DNA from 4 places in the Shewanella sp. MMG014 genome. Region 3 is predicted to be linked to each of the others. Evidence: predicted binding sites of a transcription regulator. Region 3 holds the regulator's gene; each other region holds the start of a gene.
The links. Region 3 encodes LexA, which represses DNA repair genes until DNA is damaged. Its sites were predicted from a motif close to TACTGTATNNNNATACAGTA; they were not measured.
Positions count from the first base shown of each region.

Region 1: the regulator LexA is predicted to act here: its motif matches at 3,140-3,159, upstream of J8L86_RS19815 (DNA topoisomerase III).
Region 2: the regulator LexA is predicted to act here: its motif matches at 3,383-3,402, upstream of J8L86_RS14080 (YebG family protein).
Region 4: the regulator LexA is predicted to act here: its motif matches at 1,627-1,646, upstream of recA (recombinase RecA).

Region 1 covers NZ_JAGJDZ010000016.1:31,684-37,100, reverse strand. Annotated here, with positions in the region: gene J8L86_RS19820 (prohibitin family protein) at 1-858, opposite strand, end outside; gene J8L86_RS19815 (DNA topoisomerase III) at 1,063-3,078, opposite strand; gene J8L86_RS19810 (hypothetical protein) at 3,510-3,692, shown strand; gene J8L86_RS19805 (hypothetical protein) at 3,888-4,214, opposite strand; gene J8L86_RS19800 (VOC family protein) at 4,330-4,734, opposite strand; gene lepB (signal peptidase I) at 4,953-5,417, opposite strand, start outside.
Region 2 covers NZ_JAGJDZ010000008.1:142,525-147,941, forward strand. Annotated here, with positions in the region: gene J8L86_RS14065 (MlaD family protein) at 1-1,943, opposite strand, end outside; gene J8L86_RS14070 (paraquat-inducible protein A) at 1,930-2,580, opposite strand; gene J8L86_RS14075 (paraquat-inducible protein A) at 2,570-3,199, opposite strand; gene J8L86_RS14080 (YebG family protein) at 3,414-3,707, shown strand; gene J8L86_RS14085 (GAF domain-containing protein) at 3,726-4,184, shown strand; gene proQ (RNA chaperone ProQ) at 4,453-5,088, shown strand; gene prc (carboxy terminal-processing peptidase) at 5,111-5,417, shown strand, end outside.
Region 3 covers NZ_JAGJDZ010000005.1:209,603-215,019, reverse strand. Annotated here, with positions in the region: gene ctaD (cytochrome c oxidase subunit I) at 1-46, opposite strand, end outside; gene coxB (cytochrome c oxidase subunit II) at 56-1,624, opposite strand; gene J8L86_RS10230 (SulA-like leucine-rich domain-containing protein) at 2,065-2,571, opposite strand; gene lexA (transcriptional repressor LexA) at 2,568-3,185, opposite strand; gene plsB (glycerol-3-phosphate 1-O-acyltransferase PlsB) at 3,594-5,417, shown strand, end outside.
Region 4 covers NZ_JAGJDZ010000004.1:293,219-298,635, forward strand. Annotated here, with positions in the region: gene mutS (DNA mismatch repair protein MutS) at 1-1,310, opposite strand, end outside; gene recA (recombinase RecA) at 1,732-2,790, shown strand; gene alaS (alanine--tRNA ligase) at 3,119-5,417, shown strand, end outside.

The sequences.
Region 1 (5,417 bases), on a different contig from region 3:
AATATCCATAATAGGCATAACCCCCTCACCCATCATGGTGCTAGGCAACTTACCATCCCACGCTTGGGCTTCTGTTAACTTCACAATTAGTGGATTGTTTTTAAGAGCTTTCGCCTTTGCTTCAATGGCTTGTGCTTCTGCCTTACCTCTTAACAGAATTGATTGCGCCTCAGCTTCGGCTATTTTTAAAATACCTTTTGCTTTAGCATCTGCGGTATTCACCGCACGTAATGCTTCTAGACGCTGTCTTTCAAGCTTGTGCTCTTCAGCTGCTGCTAAGTTCTTCTCAGTTTGTTTAATCTCAATCGAGTTAATGTATTTTTGCGGAAGAATAATATTCTCGATTTGAATGTTATCTACAACCACTGGGAAGTTTGCCATTTCTTCTGATAAACGACGCTCAATCCCTTGTATTGCACTGGCCCTATCTTGAATTAACTGCTCAGCTTCAAACTGTGGGATCGTATCTTTGGTCGCAGAACGAAAACGAGGATCTAAAATACGCTGTTCAAATTGACTTAAGCCGCCATAACTTTTAAACAAATCTAAAGCGGCTTCTTTGTTGACAGTCCAGTTAACCGATACTTCGATGGTTACAGGCATTTGCTCTTTAGTGCTTGAAGCCATTTTTTCAGCATTTTTACGGGTTCTAACTTCAATGACTTCGACAGTTTCAATAAATGGGATTTTAAAATGTAATCCAGGGTTTTGTTGATCCATTGCTTCGCCAAAGCGTTTAACAACCCCTACATGCCCCTCGATAACGATGTAGTAAGAGTTAAAAACTGCAATGATTAATAATAATAAAGGCAAGGCTTTAAATAACGAACCTGTGCTAAAAACATCCTTGATATTCATAAACTTCCTTTTGATTTAATGATGTAGTTAAATTAAAGGCGCTAGATTACCTAAAACAAACAAAATCGCAACATCAAATCAAAAAGAACCTTGTAAAGCTTGTATTCGCACGCGCGTTACTCAGTAACAGTAACGCTATTCGAGCAACACTAAGCTAATCAATAGCCATACCTTTATATTGCTTGGCTTACTCCATAAAACCAATTAACTCGTTGCCTTCTTTGATGGCCTTTTCTTAGAGGCCGATTTTGCACCCGTTGTGGACTTGCGTTTATAACCCGTTTTTGCGCCGCTTCGGCGTTTTTTGTAACCTGGACCTGTCACACCCGCTAAGGCATTAGGTAACTGATTAGCAGCTTGAGTAACCAACTCATTGAGCTGGGTAATTAAAGGAGACATAAACGCATCGTAACGTAATTGCTTTTGGCTAATGGCATCTAAACTACTTTCCCACAATGCGGTCATATCAGGTGTGGTCGCACTTTCTGGTAGTGAATGAACGAGTCCGACTCCGACTTGGGTTGCCACAATTGACTTCCCTTGACGCTGTAAATAACCTCGTTTAAATAATAATTCAATAATGCCTGCACGAGTCGCTTCAGTGCCTAGTCCATCGGTATCTTTAAGGATTTTTTTTACTTCGCTATTGCTCACAAAACGATTAATCCCTGTCATGGCGCCAAGTAATGTCGCATCAGTAAAATGCTTCGGTGGCTGGGTGGTTTTCTCAAGCAGTTCACCACGAGCGCAATGTAATTGCTGACCATTTACGAGCGGAGGTAAGGTGCTGAGTTCCTCTTCATCTTTATGCCCACTTGGGCCATTTGTATCACTCATGCTTGTTTTGCTCGATTGGCTTGAAGCAAATAGTTGTTTCCACCCCATTGCAGTTTCTTGTTTCGCTTTAGTGGTAAAGAGTCCTCCAGCAATGGTCACTTCCACTTGGGTTTCATCATAAAGATAAGCTGGATAAAACTGGGCTAAATATTGCCTCGCAATGTGCGAGTACAATTTCGCTTCTTTGCTCGATAAAGAGGTTAAATTAGCCATTTTTTCAGTGGGAATGATGGCATGGTGAGCGTCGACTTTTTTATCATCCCAAGCTTTAGATTTAAGCTTAGCGTTTGGCGAATCAATTTTTGCAGTTAACGTCGCGTCATTACTGACAATTGCTTTTATCACCTGCGGTGCGAGGCCGTGTTGTTCAGCAGGTAAATAACGACTATCTGAGCGCGGATAAGTAATCAGTTTATGGCGCTCGTATAAGCTTTGACAAGTATCTAAGACGTCTTTTGCGCTCATACCGAAACGTTTAGCTGCATCAATTTGCAGTGACGATAAGCTATAGGGCAAAGGTGGATTTTGGCGTTTACTTTTTGCTTCAAGCTTAGTTACTTGTGCAGGCTGATCAGTAATTCGACCAACAACATTTTCAGCTAAGCCCTTTGCTAACACGCGACCTTCTTCATCCATATATGGCTGGCACGCTTCACTTGGCTTCCATTTAGCGGAGAATGATTCATTTTTGTCAGTTAATAAATGCGCAAGTACTTCATAAAAAGGTTTAGGGACAAAATTGGCTATTTCCTCATCACGCCTCACGACCAAACCTAAAACCGGTGTTTGTACTCGGCCAACCGACAATACCCCCTGATAACCCACTTTTTTGCCTTGAATGGTATAGGCTCGGGTCATATTCATGCCATATAGCCAATCAGCACGGCTGCGAGCTAATGCTGATGTTGAAAGCGGAACGAACTCTTTATTGCTGCGCATTTGTCCTAGTGCTCTTTTGACAGCACTTGGGTTTAAATCACTAATAAGTAGACGCTGGGTTTGGGCAAGTTTGTCGGCTTTTACACCCGCATGTGCTATCACTTCATCAACCAGCAATTGCCCTTCTCTATCTGGATCGCCCGCATTAACAAGACTTGAGGCTTGTTTTATCAATTTTTTAAGGGTGGATAACTGCGAACGCGTTTTAGATTTAGGCTTAAGCTTCCAACTGTCAGGCACAATTGGTAAATGTGCCAATTGCCAGGACTTGTAGGCTGGATCGTAAGCGTCTGGCTCAGCTTGCTCTAGCAAGTGCCCGACACACCAAGAAACATAGTTGCCATTAGCATCCATGATATAACCGTCGCCTTTTTTATGGGGCTTTGGCAATACATCAGCAATAGCGCGACCTAAGCTGGGTTTCTCGGCAATATACAGGATCATTCAATTCAAACCGTTTAAATCAGTTAAGCCTTTTAATGCAGGCTTTTTAATATCATGCTGATACTGTATATAATTACAGTGGGCAATTACAGTAATTATTTAAAGTTTTTTTATTTTATCCATAAAAAATTTAGTTTGGTAATCGATGGCAATAAATGACGCCTGCACGACAAAATATTACCTTTAAGCATGTTAACGAACTAGAATTGGCGAGCTTTACTGCTTTTTTTGTAGTTTATTTTCATAACCGAAAAATAAAGAATATAAAATTGCCCCAACTGCCATACAATTGACTTTTTACACCACCAAAAACAAACGTTTCATCTAAATTAAGATAATTAAAGCTGAAATAAAGTTGATCTGGATCATCATTGTTAATGAATTCTTGGGATAGGTTTAGTTATCGCAAATTTTGAGCTCAGGAGCCCGTTATGGAATTGAAACAATGTGAGAAGTGTTACACAGACGTCTGCGTTAACGGGAAATGGTTTCATCATGATCATTTGACTACAAGTGCTTACATGTTAAATGGTGGCTCACCAGAAATGGTTGAACTTGCAAAAATGCCAACCACTGAAACTGAGTTAATCGATATGCTGACCAGCACTTTCTAAGTAAAGTTTGCTGATTTTATACAGCTAAAAGTGGCAACAAAGCCCTATGAATTTTGATAAAAGAGCAGTGCTAACACTGCTTTTTTTATGGCTGCTATTTAAGCTCATAACCAGAGTGTATTTTGGCTTTAGTGCTATTTTTAATGATAAACTTAGTGCTATGTCGTAAAGAACGATGTGCAGACTATTTATCCCCTAATCTGCATTGTCTGCTAGTTGCTTCGCTTTCATAGTACGTAGCACTAAAATAACGATAGCAGTGACTGCTGGACTCAATATTGTCAGTGCAGTTTTGGTTGACCATACCGTTATCAGAGCATCGAGATCGTTATGGGATGTGTAATAATCAACAGGGTAATAGAAAATCAACAACCACAATGGTATTGAGCTTAAGACAGTATGAAGCATGTACTTGCTGTCAACCTCTCGCTGCTTAGCTTTTTTATTGCACAGATGAATAACACCAATGGTGATAACAGAGAAAACCACTGCCACACCCCATAAAAGAAAAGCAATCACCATTCCCATTCATTACCTCAATAAACGATTAATTAAACTTCACTACTGCATTAAATACAGCTTTTATAACTACTGTTATGACTTCATTAAACTGGCTTATTCGACTTGCTTATTTTGTTTACTTATTCAACTCAAGTAAGTCCCATTTATTGCCGTATAAATCCTGAAACACCACAACAGTGCCATATTCTTCTACCCTAGGTTCTTCATTGAATACCACTTCATTGGCCTGCATTGACTTATAGTCACGCCAAAAGTCGTTAGTTTGCAGAAACAAGAATACCCGGCCTCCAGTTTGATTACCCACCGACTGTTTTTGAGTTTCATTGTTGGCTTGAGCTAATAACAATTTGGTGCCATTACCATTTGGCGGTGACACTAACACCCAACGTTTTCCGCGGCCCAAATCGGTATCTTCGACTAAGGTAAATTGTAGTTTTTGAGTGTAAAAGGCAATAGCGTCATCATAATCATCAACGACTAATGCAATCATTCCGATTTGCTGCTGAGTAACAGTCGACATGCAATATCCTTTTAATTGAATACGAAATTAGCACTAAGATTGTAAGGGTTTAATTAGAAAAAAATCTGATTTATTTTATTGATATAAAACAAGTTAAACTTTTAAAGGTAGGATTAAATTCAGCGAGAAGTAAAAATAAGCCACTCATTAAGGTGTGGCTTATTTCGAATTCATTGGTCAGCAAAGAGTAAAGTGCTTTAGTGACAATTTAGCCTCTTTTAGCCACTGACAAGGGAATGGAAAAATCTATCATGCCTAGGTAAATAATAATTATCATAATTAAAAGACATCACAACACGCTTTGTGCGTCCGATGATTTCATTGCGAGGCACAAACCCAATCACACGTGAATCAGCACTGTTATCCCGATTATCACCCAATACAAGATAATACCCGGTTGGCACAGTAACCTCGTTAAACTTTGAGCGTATTGAGCCCATTTTATTCACTCTTATTGAATGCGCCACGCCGAGTAAATCTTCAATCTTATCCTGCGTATCATCTTGATAACTTTTACCTTGATTACGATTACTCTTATAACTAAGATCATGATAATTAATGTTTTGATGGTTAATCACTAGTTTATTGTTGTATAACGCTACGGTGTCGCCAGGTACGCCAACGACACGCTTTACCAGTCTATTTCCAGCAGCTTCGGAGTCAAAAATAATGATATCTCCGCG
Region 2 (5,417 bases), on a different contig from region 3:
GCTTTTTCAGAAACTTTTGCTTCGGCAGGCACGATTAAGGTAATGGCTTTAGCCTGTTTAAGCGCTAAGGCTTTAGAGTCATACAAGCGAGATACATTGCCTGGTTGGTCATTATCAAGTAAACCAAGGCTAATACTGCCTTTGAGTGCACCTTCTAAAGGTGCCACATCGACTTCGATACCAGACAAGCTTGCATTGATATTTGCTGCATCGTTACGCCAAAATACACTTGAGTCTTTAATCAACTGTTTAAACTTATTTTGTATTGCGATACGAATCGAGAATTGGTCTGTATTGCTGTTCCAATAAACTTCTTTAACACTACCGATTTGCATTTTTTTGTAATAAATAGGAGAACCTGCAGATAACCCCGCGCCATCGATACTGTCGAGTGTTAATGTGGTGATGTTATTTTTATTAAGGGCGACAAGTGCATCATCATTAGAACGATACAAGGCAAATTTTGCCTTCGGGGTAACTAATGCTTTATTTTTTCCTTGAACTAAGGAAATCGCACCTTCAATAACAGTGTTTAAATCTCTTGTTGTTACAGATACGCCGTCTAAAGATGCGTCAATACTTAACGCTGACTCTGTGACAAAATAACTATCAGTTGTTAATAGTGAGGCGAACTCAGGTAAAATTTCGACTTGGTACAGAACACCGGTAAAGTCTTCGGTTAATGTCACTTCAGTGATAGTACCAATAGGCATCTGTTTAAATCTAACTTCTGCGCCTGCAGTTAAGCCACTGTGCTCATCAGAAGTGAGTTGTATGGTGAGCTTTTGCGCTTGAAGCAAATCTGGCGCTTCAGGTTGTAAAGTAAATAGCTCTGGTAACGCTTGGTCACTGGTGCCTGGGAGCACATTGACGACACTCCCAGTTAATAAACGTGCTGCATGTTTCACACCTTCAAGCGAAATGTCGGCACCAGCAATCCAGAATTGGCTATCGGCATTTAATAAGTGCTGATATTGCACATCAAACTTGGCTAAAAATTTAACGCCGGATTCAGTCAATTGAGTTTGATGAACTTTGCCCACCTCAACGCCACGATAAACCAGTGCTGAACCTTGGTTTATCTCATCTGCATTCTCGGCGGTAAGTACAAATTCAATCCCTTTAACTGCACTTTCTTCATCAGGGTAAAGTACGTAGGTATCGCCACTAACTGCTTTGTCCGCTTTTGTATCTGAGTTGAAACTGATCCCGCCAGCAAGTAATGATGCCAAACTTTCGGTATTCACCTTAATCCCTGACATAGAGGCATCGATTTTGAGCCCAGAGACATTCCAAAATTGTGACTCTTGATTGACCAAGTGTGCGTATTGCTGCTCGATAAAGGTACTGATAGTAATGGTCTCACTATCGATTAAGCGGTAGTTAACCACCTTGCCAACTGGCACTTGGCGGTAAAATACCATTGAGCCGACATCAAGGGAGCCTAGTGTTGAAGTGGTAAGGTTTACAACAATGCCTTCTTCATCATTGGGGATCATCGTAGGGGCTTCTGTTAAAGCAACAAACTCAGATGCCGAACTACCATCTCCTGGCTGAATAGCAATATAGTTACCTGAAAATAAGGTATCTAATCCTTCTATCCCGGTGATACTTGCTTTTGGAGTCACAAGCCAAAACTGGGTGTTTTTGTTTAAAAATGGATCAGAGCGATAATCCATAATGATTTTAACATTGACGCCAGAAAGGTCTTTATCAATGCTGATATCGGTGACTTTACCGACCGTTAATCCCTGATATTTAACTAGGGTTTTACCGATATCGATACCGATCGCACTAGGGAAGTGCACTTGAACTTCAATTCCCGACTCTTTGATACTTTTAACACCTAGCCAAGCCCCCAATACCAGGGCAACAATAGGAAGTAACCAAATCGGAGAGAAAAGTTTCTTTTTAACGACTTTTGGTGATTCAATTCGTGTCATTTTTTTTGTCCAAGCGATCCCAAAGTAAACGTGTATCAAGCACCTTAGCTGCCAATTGAGTCAGTAAGATAACGAGTGCAAATGCGGTTGCTGCCGGAGCGGGTTTAGCATCTAAAAGTTGACCCATATTGACTACCGCAACTGTCAGTGCAATAACGAATAAATCCAACATAGACCAACGGCCAATCCATTCAATAATATGAAACCCCACCATGAGCTTCTTTTTTGAAACTGGTAAGTTAAAACTAATCGCAGTTAAATATATCGCTAGTCCAGCAATTTTTAGCCATGGTACTAAAATACTGGCGGTGAATACGATAATAGCAATAGGGATCATATCCGAATGCACTAAATGTACTATCCCAGTAAAAATAGTATCGTAAGTCACTTTGCCTTGGTTTGTGAGCATAGTGATTGGATAAATATTGGCTGGTATTAATAAAATCGCTGCAGTAATTAATAACGCCCAGCTTTGTTGCAAGCTCTGTTCATTACGAGGTTGTATTTTTGATTCGCAGCGGCTGCAATACCCTTGCTCAATAGGGTTAATGTTGCGACATACCCCACACAAGGTCATACCGATATCTTTACCTTGCTGGTAATCATTGCTTTTAGCTTGTTCTATTTTATTCGTCATGAGTCAGCTTCCACATATGTTCCAGATTATACTCACGTTGCAAAAACAAAATAACCAAAAATAACATTCCGAAACAAAAAGTTCCCATGCCTAAATAGATATCCGCAAAGTCAGATAAATTGAATGCGGCCACCAAGAAAGAAATGACATAAATTTCTAACATTGATAATTGGGTGAGTAAGGCTTGGTTTTTCAGCAAACGCCGATAGGTTCGTTGCCAAAAGTAGCTGTGTAATTTGTTTTTTACGATAATGATTTGTAGCAATATCGACAGTATCAATAAGCCAGGAGCAATCACTGCTGAGGCAATAACTGCAACAGCGACAATCCAATAACCTTGTGCCCAAACTGCGATGGCTGTCTCGTAGACAGTCGTTGCACGGATGCTACCCAAAAAATGGATTTCTAAAACGGGTAAAAAATTAGCTGGGATAAAAAAAAGTAGCGCGGTCATACACAAAGCTAGCATGCCGTTAATAGAGCAATATGGCACATCATAGAGTGCCGTATGGCAGCGAGGACATAGGGCTCTGACATTCGAAGGTAGCGCACGGCGCTGAACTGCTAAGTCACAAGAGCGACATAAAACGATGCTCTCTTGATCTACATTTTTTGGCATATAAAGCGCAAACCATCCATCTATATAATTAAGAGCTCTAAATTACTGAACAATATCTGACTAAAGTGCACAAAATATGGCTTTAAATAGTCAAAACGTCAATTATTCAAGATACAATAAAATCAGATAATACCAGAATAATCAGAATACTTGCATCAGAAGTTAGTTCTATGACACTCTATGCACTGTATATAAAAACAGTAAGAGGTTAATCATGGCGGTAATTACAAAGTTTGTCGTGGTAAGAGAAGGGGTGGAAAAGATGACATTTACATCTAAAAAGGAAGCCGATGCCTATGACAAAATGCTCGACATTGCTGATAACTTAGTTCCTTTTATTACTAGCGCTGAACTCGAAATTGACGAGAATAGTGTGGAGAAGCTTGCTTTTTACTTAGCTTCTAATAAAGATGAGCTAGCTAATTTATTAAAAGGCGTAGTAAAACCTAAGCCAGCTGCCAATAAAGCAGCCACAAAAAAAACTAATAAAAAAGCGCCAACAGAATAAAATATTTTAGGAAGTACAATGAAAGCTGAGTTTTATGACACATTGAACCGTCAAGTATTAGCATTAATGGAAGGCGAAGATGATCTGATTGCTGGCATGGCAAACTTTTCGGCGTTGTTAAATGATAATTTAGACAATATAAATTGGGTTGGCTTTTACATTAAAAAAGCAGACCAATTAGTCTTAGGCCCGTTTCAAGGTAAAGTTGCCTGTACTCGTATTGTGATAGGCAAAGGAGTTTGTGGGACAGCTGCGGCACTAAATCAGACTCAACTTGTTGAAGATGTACACCAGTTTGAAGGGCATATTGCTTGTGATGCAGCCAGTAATTCAGAAATCGTTGTGCCGGTTCATAACGGAAATGATGTGGTTGCCGTGCTCGATATTGACAGTCCATTGTTGAATCGTTTTGATACAGACGATCAAAAAGGTCTCGAAATCTTAGTAAAAAGCTTCGAATCTTGCTTATTTGCTTAATTTGCGAACAAATAATCTAAATTGCAGGTCGCAATCGCTGTGATGCGCTTTATAATACTGAGCTGCACGCATTAACTACTGGAAAATTTATTTACTGTAAAATTGCAGCTAACTAAGTTAATTTGTTAAGGCATGTTTCAATTGCTTTAGCAATCATGTAGGAAGTGCTAATTTGAACGTTAAGCAAGACTCTGTTTAACGAAAGACAAACGACTGTACTAGCCAAGAAAGCTATTAACCAGTCCCCTTATATAACGTGGAAGTAAAAATGGAATCAACAGACAAGTTGACCGACACCAACGCAGTTTTAGCGTATTTATATGAAACTTTTCCTTTATGCTTTATTGCAGAAGGTGAAACTAAGCCATTAAAAATTGGTTTGTTTCAAGATTTAGCTGAAAGGTTGGCTGATGATTCTAAAGTAAGTAAGACACAATTACGTGTTGCACTTAGACGTTATACAAGTAGCTGGCGCTACCTTAAAGGCGTTAAAGCTGGCGTACAGCGTATCGACTTAGATGGCCAAGATTGTGGTGAGCTTGAGCAAGAGCATATTGATCATGCTCAGCAAACCCTAAAAGAAGGCCAAGAGAAAGCAAAGGCGAAACGCCAAGCACAAGCTGCAAAAGCAAATCCAAAGAAGCCTGCTAGAAAAGCACCTTCAGCAAAAACTGCTCCAGTTAAGAAAGACCGTCCAGCAAAAGCGAAAAAGCCTGCTGAACCAAAAGTTAATTATGTGCCAGCAAAATTTGACGAGCTTAAACAAAAACAACGTGTTAGTGTGAAGTTAGGGCAAAACCCAGTTGCCGGCGTTATCACTGATATCAAGAAAGAAGATGTCCATGTACAGCTTGATTCTGGTTTAGTCGTTAAAGTACGTGCCGAGCATATTTTATTATCGTGATCATTTAAGGAGTAACTTGTTGATGCGAAAACTCACTTTGGCTGCGTCGATTGCCACTTTATTTGTCGGTTTTTCGGCTTGGGCAATTTCACCCACTATTCAAATCAACGAGTTACCCAAACTTGAGCAAGAGCCTCAACATAAGGTTGCGAGTAAAAGAGTAACGAATTTATTTACCCGTTCTCATTACCATCGCTTTGAACTTGATGATGCTTTTTCTAAGCTCATTTATGACCGTTATCTGCAACAGTTAGATTTCAGACGTAATGTGCTTACCCAAGCTGATGTAGATAGCTTCAAGCAGTATCAAACTCAGTTTGACGATATGG
Region 3 (5,417 bases):
AATGTTCATCATGAGCTGGGGTAGTATCTTGTGTAATTGTGCTCATCTGTATCCCTTACTTTCCATGACCAACAACATCGGTGGCTTGAACAGCATCACCAGTATTATTTCCCCAAGCATTTCGCTCATACGTCACAACAGCTGCGAGTTGCTGAGGTGAGAGTATGGAGCTAAATCCTTGCATTGCTGTACCAGGTTGGCCATTGATAACCACTTCAAGGTGTCCTTCAACAGGGCCCATGACTAACGGACTGCCTACTAACGCAGGGAATGCGCCAGGTAAACCTGTACCAGCGGCTTGGTGACATGCAGCACAGCTGCTGAGATAAACTTGCTCACCCATTGCCATCAGTTCATCCATAGATAAGTCATCCATAACAACGTCAGGTGTTGCTTCTTCAACGACGTCAGCAACCACTTGTTCTACCTCAGGTTGTGTCGCTGGTAATTCAGCAGGCAAAGTGACAGGCGTTGGCTTATCACTTGCTGAACTTGCATCGCTAGGTGCCCCACCAGAGTTCACATCTGCAGCTTGAACCACATCACCAGAATCATTACCCCAAGCGTTTCGCTCGTAGGTCACAACAGCTGCAATTTCTGTTGCAGTAAGCTGTTTCGCGAAGGCTTGCATGGCAGTACCAGGCTGGCCGTTGACGACAATATCAATGTGGCCAGCAACTGACCCTTTAATGATTGGGCTGCCGATAAGAGACGGGAATACACCAGGTAGTCCTGCACCATTTGGTTGGTGACAAGCGGCACATCGGCCCATGTAAACTTGTTCACCTTGAGCCATCAACTCATCAAAGGTCAGGGTTTGCGACAGTGACGCTTCAGCCGCGGCTTTTGCATCAGCAGTGAGTTGTTTTTGATCTTTTAGCCATTGCTCAAAGTCTGCTTCAGAAACGGCTTCAACTACCACCGGCATGAATCCGTGGTCTTTACCACACAACTCAGCACATTGGCCTCGGTAGGTACCAACCTTATCAATCTTGGTCCAAGCTTCATTAATAAAACCTGGGTTAGCATCTTTTTTCACCGCAAATGCAGGAACCCACCAAGAGTGAATCACATCATCTGAAGTCATTAAAAAGCGTACTTTACGATTGATTGGCAGAACGAGGGGCTTATCGACTTCAAGTAGGTAAGTTTCAGTTTTCGTTTCTGTCCCAGTAATTTGATCGGCAGGGGTGGAAAGTAAACTGTAAAACTCGACGTCTTCATTAAAATAGCTGTAATGCCATTTCCATTGAGAGCCGGTTACTTTAATAGTTAACTCCGCATCACTTGGGTCTTCCATAGCAATGAGGGTTTTTGTGGCAGGAATTGCCATACCAATGAGGATAAGAAACGGCACGACAGTCCATGCTATTTCCACTTTGGTACTATCATGGAAATCAGCAGGTACTGCACCCTTTGATTTTCTATGATAAATCATGGAGTAAATCATGATTCCAAATACCACAACACCAATAGCACAACAGATATAAAGAATGATCATATGGAGGTCGTAAACCTTACCACTGATCTCTGTTACCCCTTGGGTCATGTTAAGCGGCATATCAGCCGCTGCAAGCGGCACTGCAAAAAACAGCACCATTAATCCATACAACAATCGCTTCACAAGACTACTCCTCTGCCAATTGCGATTTGCAATAACAACAAGGAAAAGTCACACAGTAATACTCTGCTCTATGCAAACTTTTCTATTCCCGAAAAAGTTTGATCACTTCAAAGTACACGGTGGCAGTGAGTATTAATACTCGATTATTCTATTGGGTTTTGGTGGCCACACTTGTACCTAATACTGAACTTTTCAATTCTTAAATTGACGCTTTTTATTCAAGGCTTTCTATACCGCATGGTACCAGCACAATCTTTACAGCGTTTTATCACTTATGTTCATTTTTACCACTAAGAGAGGTCAATAAATGTTACTCCCTTGTTAACTACATTACTTGGAGATTAAATATTGATCAAGATCACTTTATCATCTAATTTGCTGAAAAAAGGCGCAAAAAAAAGCCCGTCACCGAAATGAAGGGCTTTTTTAGCAAATAGACTTTAGTGAAATGCAGATAAATTCAATTGGGTTGCAGTCACAGGATTACTGGCGTTTAATTGGTCATCACGTAAGTGAGTATTTACATCTTCGATAATGACACCTTGTGCTAAGGCGCTTTTAGCGACTAATTGAATGCGGCGATTATCACGAGCATCTAATGGGGTTGTCCATGTAATCACTGCGCTGGATGTACCACTTGTGAGTGCTTTTTCCATTGCCCACAGTGTTTCGACTTCATCTTTAGTGTGAACCAGTAATACACGGTCCATTCTGACATTGGCGTTCGCTAGAATTTGTTTGTAACCAATGTGAGGCGGGTTAATCAGTACAATCCATCGCCCTTGTTGACTTAATACGGCTAACTGGCCGCATAGCTGAGTTAATTCAGTTAACCCTTGGTTAGCTGTTTGTTTGGTTTCGATACCTTGCTTTACTGGCGCAGCTGCTGATGCCATGTCCATCCATAAACCTGGGTGACGTGGTGCATTACCTATTAATGTGTTCATAACCAACCTCCATTACGGATAACGCCAACAGCGAGCCCTTCAATCGTAAGGCTTTGGCATGTTAAATCGACTTTTATCGGCGAGTACTGCTCGTTTTCTGCATGCAGATAAACAACGTTGCCTTTCTTTTCAAAACGCTTCACGGTGACATCATCATCAACACGGGCAACAACGACTTGACCATTTTTAGCTTGCTGCATTTTGTGAACCGCTAATAAGTCGCCTTCAATAATGCCAATATCCTTCATACTGTCGCCACGAACACGTAGTAAGAAATTAGCATTGGGTTTAAACATTTCAGGATCAACTTGAAAGTATTGTTCAACATGTTCTAGCGCCAAAATTGGTTCACCAGCCGCAACCTGACCAATCAGTGGTAAGCCTTCTTCAACTTCCTCTTCTTCTTGGACCATACGGATACCGCGAGAGGTACCTGGAATAATTTCAATGCAACCTTTTTTAGCGAGTGCTTTTAAATGTTCTTCTGCAGCATTAGCACTTTTAAAGCCTAATCTAGTGGCAATTTCTGCACGAGTTGGTGGCATACCTGTCTCGGCAATATTGCATTTAATTAATTCTAGAATTTCAGCTTGTCGTGGCGTTAAAGGTCTCATGTTGATTCCTGTTTTTTTATACAGTGACTGTCATTATATACAGTATCTTTGGTCGCGCAAGTATTAACCAACATTTTTTGCTGATAAAGCAATAGATATGAATTTTTATCGAAGTTTCTAGTTATTTAAAGTTCATTAAATCAGTAGTTTATTGTTTTTATAGGGGCTGGTAAATTAGTGTGTTTTATTATTGATGACTCAAGTGAATAAGCCAAAAAGTACTGGATACCGTCTATTTATACAGTACTGTACCTAAATGTTTTGCTACTTACTAAGTGATTGATACTTGATGTTAGAACCAACAAAACTTGCTACTTAAATGTTAACTAGATTTACCGAGGTTAGTGTAACTGAATGATATTCTGGTATCCTATGCGCAATAAATCGTTGTTGATAATGCGAAGACCCATGCTAAAACCAGATTCTATCATTGCTAAATCATTACGTTGGATTCAGAAATTAATGGTACACAGTGTTGTTGTGCCTGAAGATCCGTTCGCTGACCTTAACTTAGATCCTGACAAGCCAGTGGTCTATGTGATGAAAACGGAGTCGCTGAGTGATATTGCTGCCTTACATGAAATGACAGCTAAATATAACTTGCCAAGTCCGTATGAACGGTTAGATGTTGATGGTTTCAATACCCCTAGAATTGTGTGTGTGGAAGGGCGTAAACCCTTGTTTGGTAAGCGCCATAGTAGCGATAAATTTGTAGCAAACTTTACTAAGTTGCTCGAATTACACCAAAAGAACAAAGAACTCGACATCCAGCTTGTGCCTGTAAGCCTATATTGGGGGCGTATCCCAGGTAAAGAAGATGACACCATGACCGCTGCGGTTTTTGAGCGTGAAAACCCAACATGGTTACGTAAATGGTTAATGATTCTATTTTTAGGTCGCCATAACTTCATTCAATTTTCTAATGCCATGTCGCTGCGTTATATGGCTGATGAACACGGCACAGATGTCAGTATTGCGCATAAGCTTATCCGTGTGGCTCGTGTGCATTTTCGCCGACAACGTAAGGTGATGACGGGGCCTCAGCTTCCTAATCGTCAAGCGATGTTCAATTCACTGTTAAAGTCAGAATCCATCAAGCGTGCCATTCAAGAAGAAGCCGTTAACAAAAAAATTCCCGAAGAAAAGGCACGTGAAAAAGCCATTGAGTACCTTGATGAAATCGCGGCAGACTATTCGGATAACTTGATTCGTATTGCTGAGCGTTTCTTAACTTGGCTTTGGAACAAGTTATACAGTGGTATTAGCATCAAGAGTGCGGAGCAAGTTCGTAAACTGCATCATGATGGTCATGAAATCGTTTATGTGCCGTGTCATCGAAGCCATATGGATTACTTGTTACTGTCATATATTCTTTATTATCAAGGCATGGTTCCACCGCATATTGCGGCAGGGATTAATCTTAACTTTTGGCCGGCAGGTCCAATGTTCCGCCGTGGTGGTGCCTTCTTTATCCGTCGTAGTTTTAACGGTAATAAGCTTTATACCGCAGTATTCAGAGAGTATTTAGATCAACTATTTGCTAAAGGCTATTCAGTTGAGTATTTCACTGAGGGTGGTCGTTCACGTACTGGCCGTCTACTTGCTCCTAAAACAGGCATGCTAGCGATGACGGTAAACAGCGTATTGCGGGGTATCGAGCGTCCTGTGACCTTAGTGCCAGTGTATCTTGGCTACGATCATGTCATGGAAGTGTCGACTTATCATAAAGAATTAAGTGGTAAGAAAAAGCAAAAAGAATCTGTATGGCAAGTGTTTGGTGCATTGCGTAAGTTGGGTAACTTTGGACAAGGTTACGTTAACTTTGGTGAGCCAATTAACGTACAGCAGTTCTTAAATCAGCAGTCGCCTGATTGGCGTGAAGAAGTGGCTAAAGATCCCGAGCAAAAACCAACATGGTTAACGCCTGCGGTTAATCAATTAGCCAATAAAGTGATGACAAACATTAACAGTGCAGCAGCTGCGAGCTCTGTTACGTTAACCAGTATGGTGTTATTAGCCGCTGAACAAAATGCATTAGAGCGCACAGAGCTGGAACGTCAGCTAGATTTATATCTTAAATTGATGAAAGAAGTGCCTTACACTGATTACACCTCAGTAGCTCAAGGCAGTGCTAGTGAATTAGTTGATCAATGTCTATCACTGAAAAAGTTTACTTCGCACACTGATCAAATTGGTGAAATTATTGCGATTGAAGAGTCTTCAGCAATTGCG
Region 4 (5,417 bases), on a different contig from region 3:
AACTGCGCGTTGTAACCCGCTTTAATTACGCCGCCATCACGGATAAGCATAGGCGGATTATCGACAATCGCATTTTCCAATAGCTGTTGCTGCTCTGGAAACTCGCCTAATAAATTGGCTAGACGATGGAGTTCACTTTGTTGGCAGTGACCTAAAGTTTGCTGAATTTCAGGTAATAAAGCCAACGCCTGGCGAAGACGGGCAAAATCTCGTGGGCGTGCGCTGCGAATAGCTAGCCTCGCCATGATACGTTCGATATCGCCAAGGGCTTTTAATTGCTGGTGTAAGTCTGCATATAACCCCGTATCAATTAACTCAGCAACTGCTTGTTGCCTTTGGCTAATATGCTGTTGGTCACGCAGCGGTTGGTGGATCCATCGCTGCAACATACGACTTCCCATCGGCGTCGCTGTCTTATCGAGTACCCAAGCTAAGGTATTATCACGTGAGCCAGATAAATTAATAGTAAGTTCTAAGTTTCGGCGGGTGGCAGCATCAAGAATGATAGTATCAGCCTGATTAAACATGGTGATGCTATTAATATGAGGCAAAGCTGTTTTTTGTGTGTCTTTGACATATTGCATTAAGCAGCCAGCTGCTTGTAGCGAAAGCCTAGCATTTGTAATACCAAATCCATGAAGATCTTTGGTACCAAATTGCTCTAGAAGTAATTGAATGCTGGTATCGTAATCAAACTCCCATTCAGGTCTTCGACGTATGCCTTTGCGATTTTCAATTAATTGGCGGTCAAGTAAATCTTCACTGTAGAGCAATTCTGCAGGACTGGTACGTTGCAGTTCAGCTTCTAGTGTTTCTTCATTTTCAAGTTCAACAATAACAAATCGACCAGACGAAACATCTAAAGTCGCGTAGCCAAATCCACTCTTACCCTGATATACCGCAGCAAGTAAGTTATCCTGCTTTTCTTGTAGTAAGGCCTCGTCGGTTAAGGTACCTGGGGTAACAATTCTTACAACTTTACGCTCAACTGGTCCTTTACTTGTAGCAGGGTCACCGACTTGTTCACAAATAGCGACAGATTGACCAATTTGAACCAATTTTGCGAGGTAACCTTCAACGGCGTGGTAGGGAAGTCCTGCCATGGGAATCGCGTTACCACCACTTTTTCCACGTGCAGTTAATGAGATACCTAACAGTTCCGATGCCAGCTTAGCGTCTTCATAAAATAATTCATAAAAGTCTCCCATACGATAAAACAACAGCATTTCAGGATGCTGTGCTTTCAGCGTTAAATACTGGCGCATCATGGGAGTGTGCTTTTCTAAATTTGGGTCTTCATTTACGGTCATTAAGTGATTGCTCTTACTTTATTTTGAATTAGGCTAAGTCTGGGTCAATATAGGCGGTCATCTTAACAACAATTGATTTGATACCCAATAGAATCGCAACGATGCTATGCCGTCTTGCCCTTGTTTACTGATTTTTTGAACAATACTTATTGTTGTAAACTCAGGTATTTACCCAACTTAGAAGTACTGTATACAGTGGTTTTGTTTGTCTACTATTTATCGTTATTAATATATTTTCGTTATTAACTGTATGATTTTTAATGTGTAAATAATAGTAAGGTAAAAAAAAGGAAAAAAATTATACAGTAACTATTGATACTGTATGATTATACAGTATACTGAGCTCATATTACGAAACAGACAAATTTATTCGTTACCAAGTTCGTTATTCGAACTGAGTCACCTTAAAGGGATAAAGAGAATGAAAGCAGATCCAAATAAAGAGAAAGCGCTGAATGCTGTATTAGGTCAAATTGAAAAGCAATTTGGTAAAGGTTCAATCATGAAGTTGGGCGCTGATCGCACAATGGATGTTGAAACCATTTCTACAGGTTCGCTTTCGTTGGATGTTGCCTTAGGTGCTGGTGGTTTACCAATGGGACGTATCGTTGAAATTTACGGTCCAGAATCATCGGGTAAAACAACGTTAACACTTGAAGTTATTGCTGCAGCACAACGTGAAGGCAAAACGTGTGCGTTTATTGATGCTGAGCATGCTCTAGACCCTATCTATGCAAAAAATCTAGGTGTCGATATTGATAACCTATTATGTTCACAACCTGATACTGGTGAGCAAGCGCTTGAAATCTGTGATGCGCTAACACGTTCAGGTGCTGTTGATGTAATCATTGTCGATTCTGTTGCAGCATTAACACCAAAAGCTGAAATTGAAGGTGAAATTGGTGATTCTCATATGGGCCTTGCCGCACGTATGATGAGCCAAGCAATGCGTAAGCTTGCAGGTAACTTAAAACAGTCAAATACGCTACTTATTTTCATTAACCAAATTCGTATGAAAATTGGTGTTATGTTTGGTAACCCTGAAACCACAACGGGTGGTAATGCACTTAAATTCTACGCTTCTGTACGTTTAGATATTCGTCGTACAGGTGCGATTAAAGACGGCGACGCTGTCGTAGGTAACGAGACTCGAGTAAAGGTCGTTAAAAATAAAATTGCAGCGCCATTTAGACAAGCTGAATTCCAAATTCTTTACGGTAAAGGTATTAACCGTACTGGTGAGCTCGTTGATTTAGGTGTAGCACACAAGCTGGTTGAGAAAGCTGGTGCTTGGTACAGCTACCAAGGCAACAAGATTGGTCAAGGCCGTGCAAATGCGGGTAAATACCTAGTTGAAAACCCTGCAGTAGCTGAAGAAATTGAAGCAAATTTACGTCAAATGCTATTAAGCACTGAAAAAGAAGCGGCACCAGCCGAGTCGGATGAAAACATCGATTTAGAAACAGGTGAAGTGTTCTAATCACGTTTTAACAGTAATGAAAATAACTATCGCGGTCGACATGAGTCGGCCGCGATTTTTTTGTGAGTGCTCTATTCATTGGCATATGTGATCGAACGCCGCGCATAAAGATATGACTTCATTAAAGACGTCATTTAGCTCGTATTACGGCACAGATTATTAAAAACCAATTAACCGATTACAGTAATCGCCCCTCATAGCAAGAAAATCGCTAATCTAAATACGCTTGGATCTCGCACCTTCAGTTTGTTTAAGTATATAATGTTGCCAATTTAAAGCTGATATTCAGCTTCATGATAAATAGAATTTATCCATTTAGGGCGATTTCATGTTTCAGACCACCACAGAATTAAGAAGCGCATTTTTAGCGTATTTTGGTAACAACGGACACCAAGTTGTCGACAGTAGCTCGTTAGTACCACATAACGATCCAACGTTATTATTTACAAATGCGGGTATGAACCAATTTAAAGAAGCTTTTCTAGGATTGGAAAATCGTGGTTATTCACGTGCAACGACATCGCAACGTTGTGTCCGTGCTGGTGGTAAGCATAATGACTTAGATAATGTAGGTTACACCGCCCGTCACCATACTTTCTTTGAAATGTTAGGTAACTTTAGTTTTGGTGATTACTTTAAAGAAGAAGCCATTTCATATGCGTGGAACTTTTTAACCCAAACACTGAAATTACCAACAGAAAAACTTTGTGTCACTATTTACGATACTGATGACGAAGCCTTTGAAATCTGGAATAAGAAAATCGGTGTTGCTGCTGAAAATATTATTCGTATTGGTGATAACAAAGGCGCTCCTTATGCCTCTGACAACTTCTGGCAAATGGGTGATACAGGTCCTTGTGGTCCATGTTCAGAGATCTTTTATGATCATGGCGAGCACATTTGGGGCGGCCGCCCTGGTACACCAGAAGAAGATGGCGATCGCTTCATTGAAATCTGGAATATCGTTTTCATGCAGTACAACCGTCAAGCTGACGGTGAAATGAAACCGCTACCAAAACCTTCAGTCGATACAGGTATGGGAATTGAGCGTATTGCAGCTATCATGCAAGGCGTACACTCAAACTACGAAATTGATATTTTCCAAGCGTTAATCAAAAAAGCGGCGGAGATTATTGGGGTTGAAGATTTAGAAAATAAATCACTGCGCGTAATTGCTGACCATATTCGTTCTTGTTCATTCTTAATTGCTGATGGTGTGATGCCGTCGAATGAAGGCCGTGGTTATGTATTGCGTCGTATCATTCGTCGTGCAGTGCGTCACGGTAATAAGTTAGGTGCAACCGATACGTTCTTCTTTAAATTGCTGCCTACCCTAATTGAAGTCATGGGCGATGCGGGTAAAAGTTTGGTTGAAGCTAAAGCGATTATTGAAAAATCGTTAAAAGCTGAAGAAGAACAATTTGCCAGAACACTAGAGCGTGGATTAGGTATTTTAGATGCTGCGTTAAACGAGTTAGATACTAACGTTTTAGATGGTGAAACAGCCTTTAAACTTTACGATACCTATGGTTTCCCAGTGGATCTAACAGCTGACGTCTGTCGTGAACGTGATATTACCGTTGATGAAGCCGGTTTCGAAGCTGCGATGGCTGAGCAAAGAAGCCGTGCACAAGCTGCTGGTAATTTTGGTACTGATTATAATACTGGTCTTAAAATCGAAGGTGAAACTGAGTTTTGTGGTTACACCGAATTAAACGGTGAAGGCAGTGTTTCTGCAATTTATGTTGGTGGTGAATCAGTCGAGACGTTAGCAGCAGGTCAAGAAGCGGTAATCGTATTAGATAACACCCCTTTTTATGCAGAGTCAGGTGGTCAGGTAGGTGATAAAGGCTTACTTTCAATTGGCGAAAATGTTTTTGAAGTTGCTGATACACAAATCTTCGGTCAAGCATTTGGTCACGAAGGTAAGTTAACGGCAGGTACATTGACTGTAGGCCAAAAAGTCACTGCAGAAGTGGATAAGAAATTACGTCACCGTACACAGTTAAATCACTCGGTGACTCACTTATTACATGCCGCCCTTCGTAATGTTTTAGGAACTCACGTAAATCAAAAGGGATCTTTAGTTAACCCTGAGCGTTTACGTTTTGACTTTGCGCACTTCGAAGCCGTAACTGCTGCAGAGCTCAAGCAAGTAGAAGATATGGTTAATACCCAAATCCGTCGTAACCATCAGCTAAAAACTGCTGTGATGGGTATTGATGAGGCAAAAGAGCAGGGCGCTATGGCCTTGTTTGGCGAAAAGTACGACAGTGAAGTACGCGTTGTGACTATGGGTGATTTCTCGATTGAACTCTGTGGTGGTACACATGTTGGCCGTACAGGTGATATTGGTTTGTTCAAAATCACTTCTGAAGGCGGTATTGCGGCGGGTATTCGTCGTATTGAAGCGGTAACTGGCGCTGCAGCAATGGAGTATGTTGCTGAGCAGCAAGCACAACTTGATAAAGCGGCTTCATTGTTAAAGTCTGACTCAGCTTCAGTTGTTGCTAAGCTTAAAGCGCAACTTGATAAAGTGAAGCAACTAGAAAAAGAAATGTCGCAGCTAAAAGATAAGTTAGCTGCTGCAGCTAGTGCAGATATTGCTGGTGAAGCCATTGAACTAA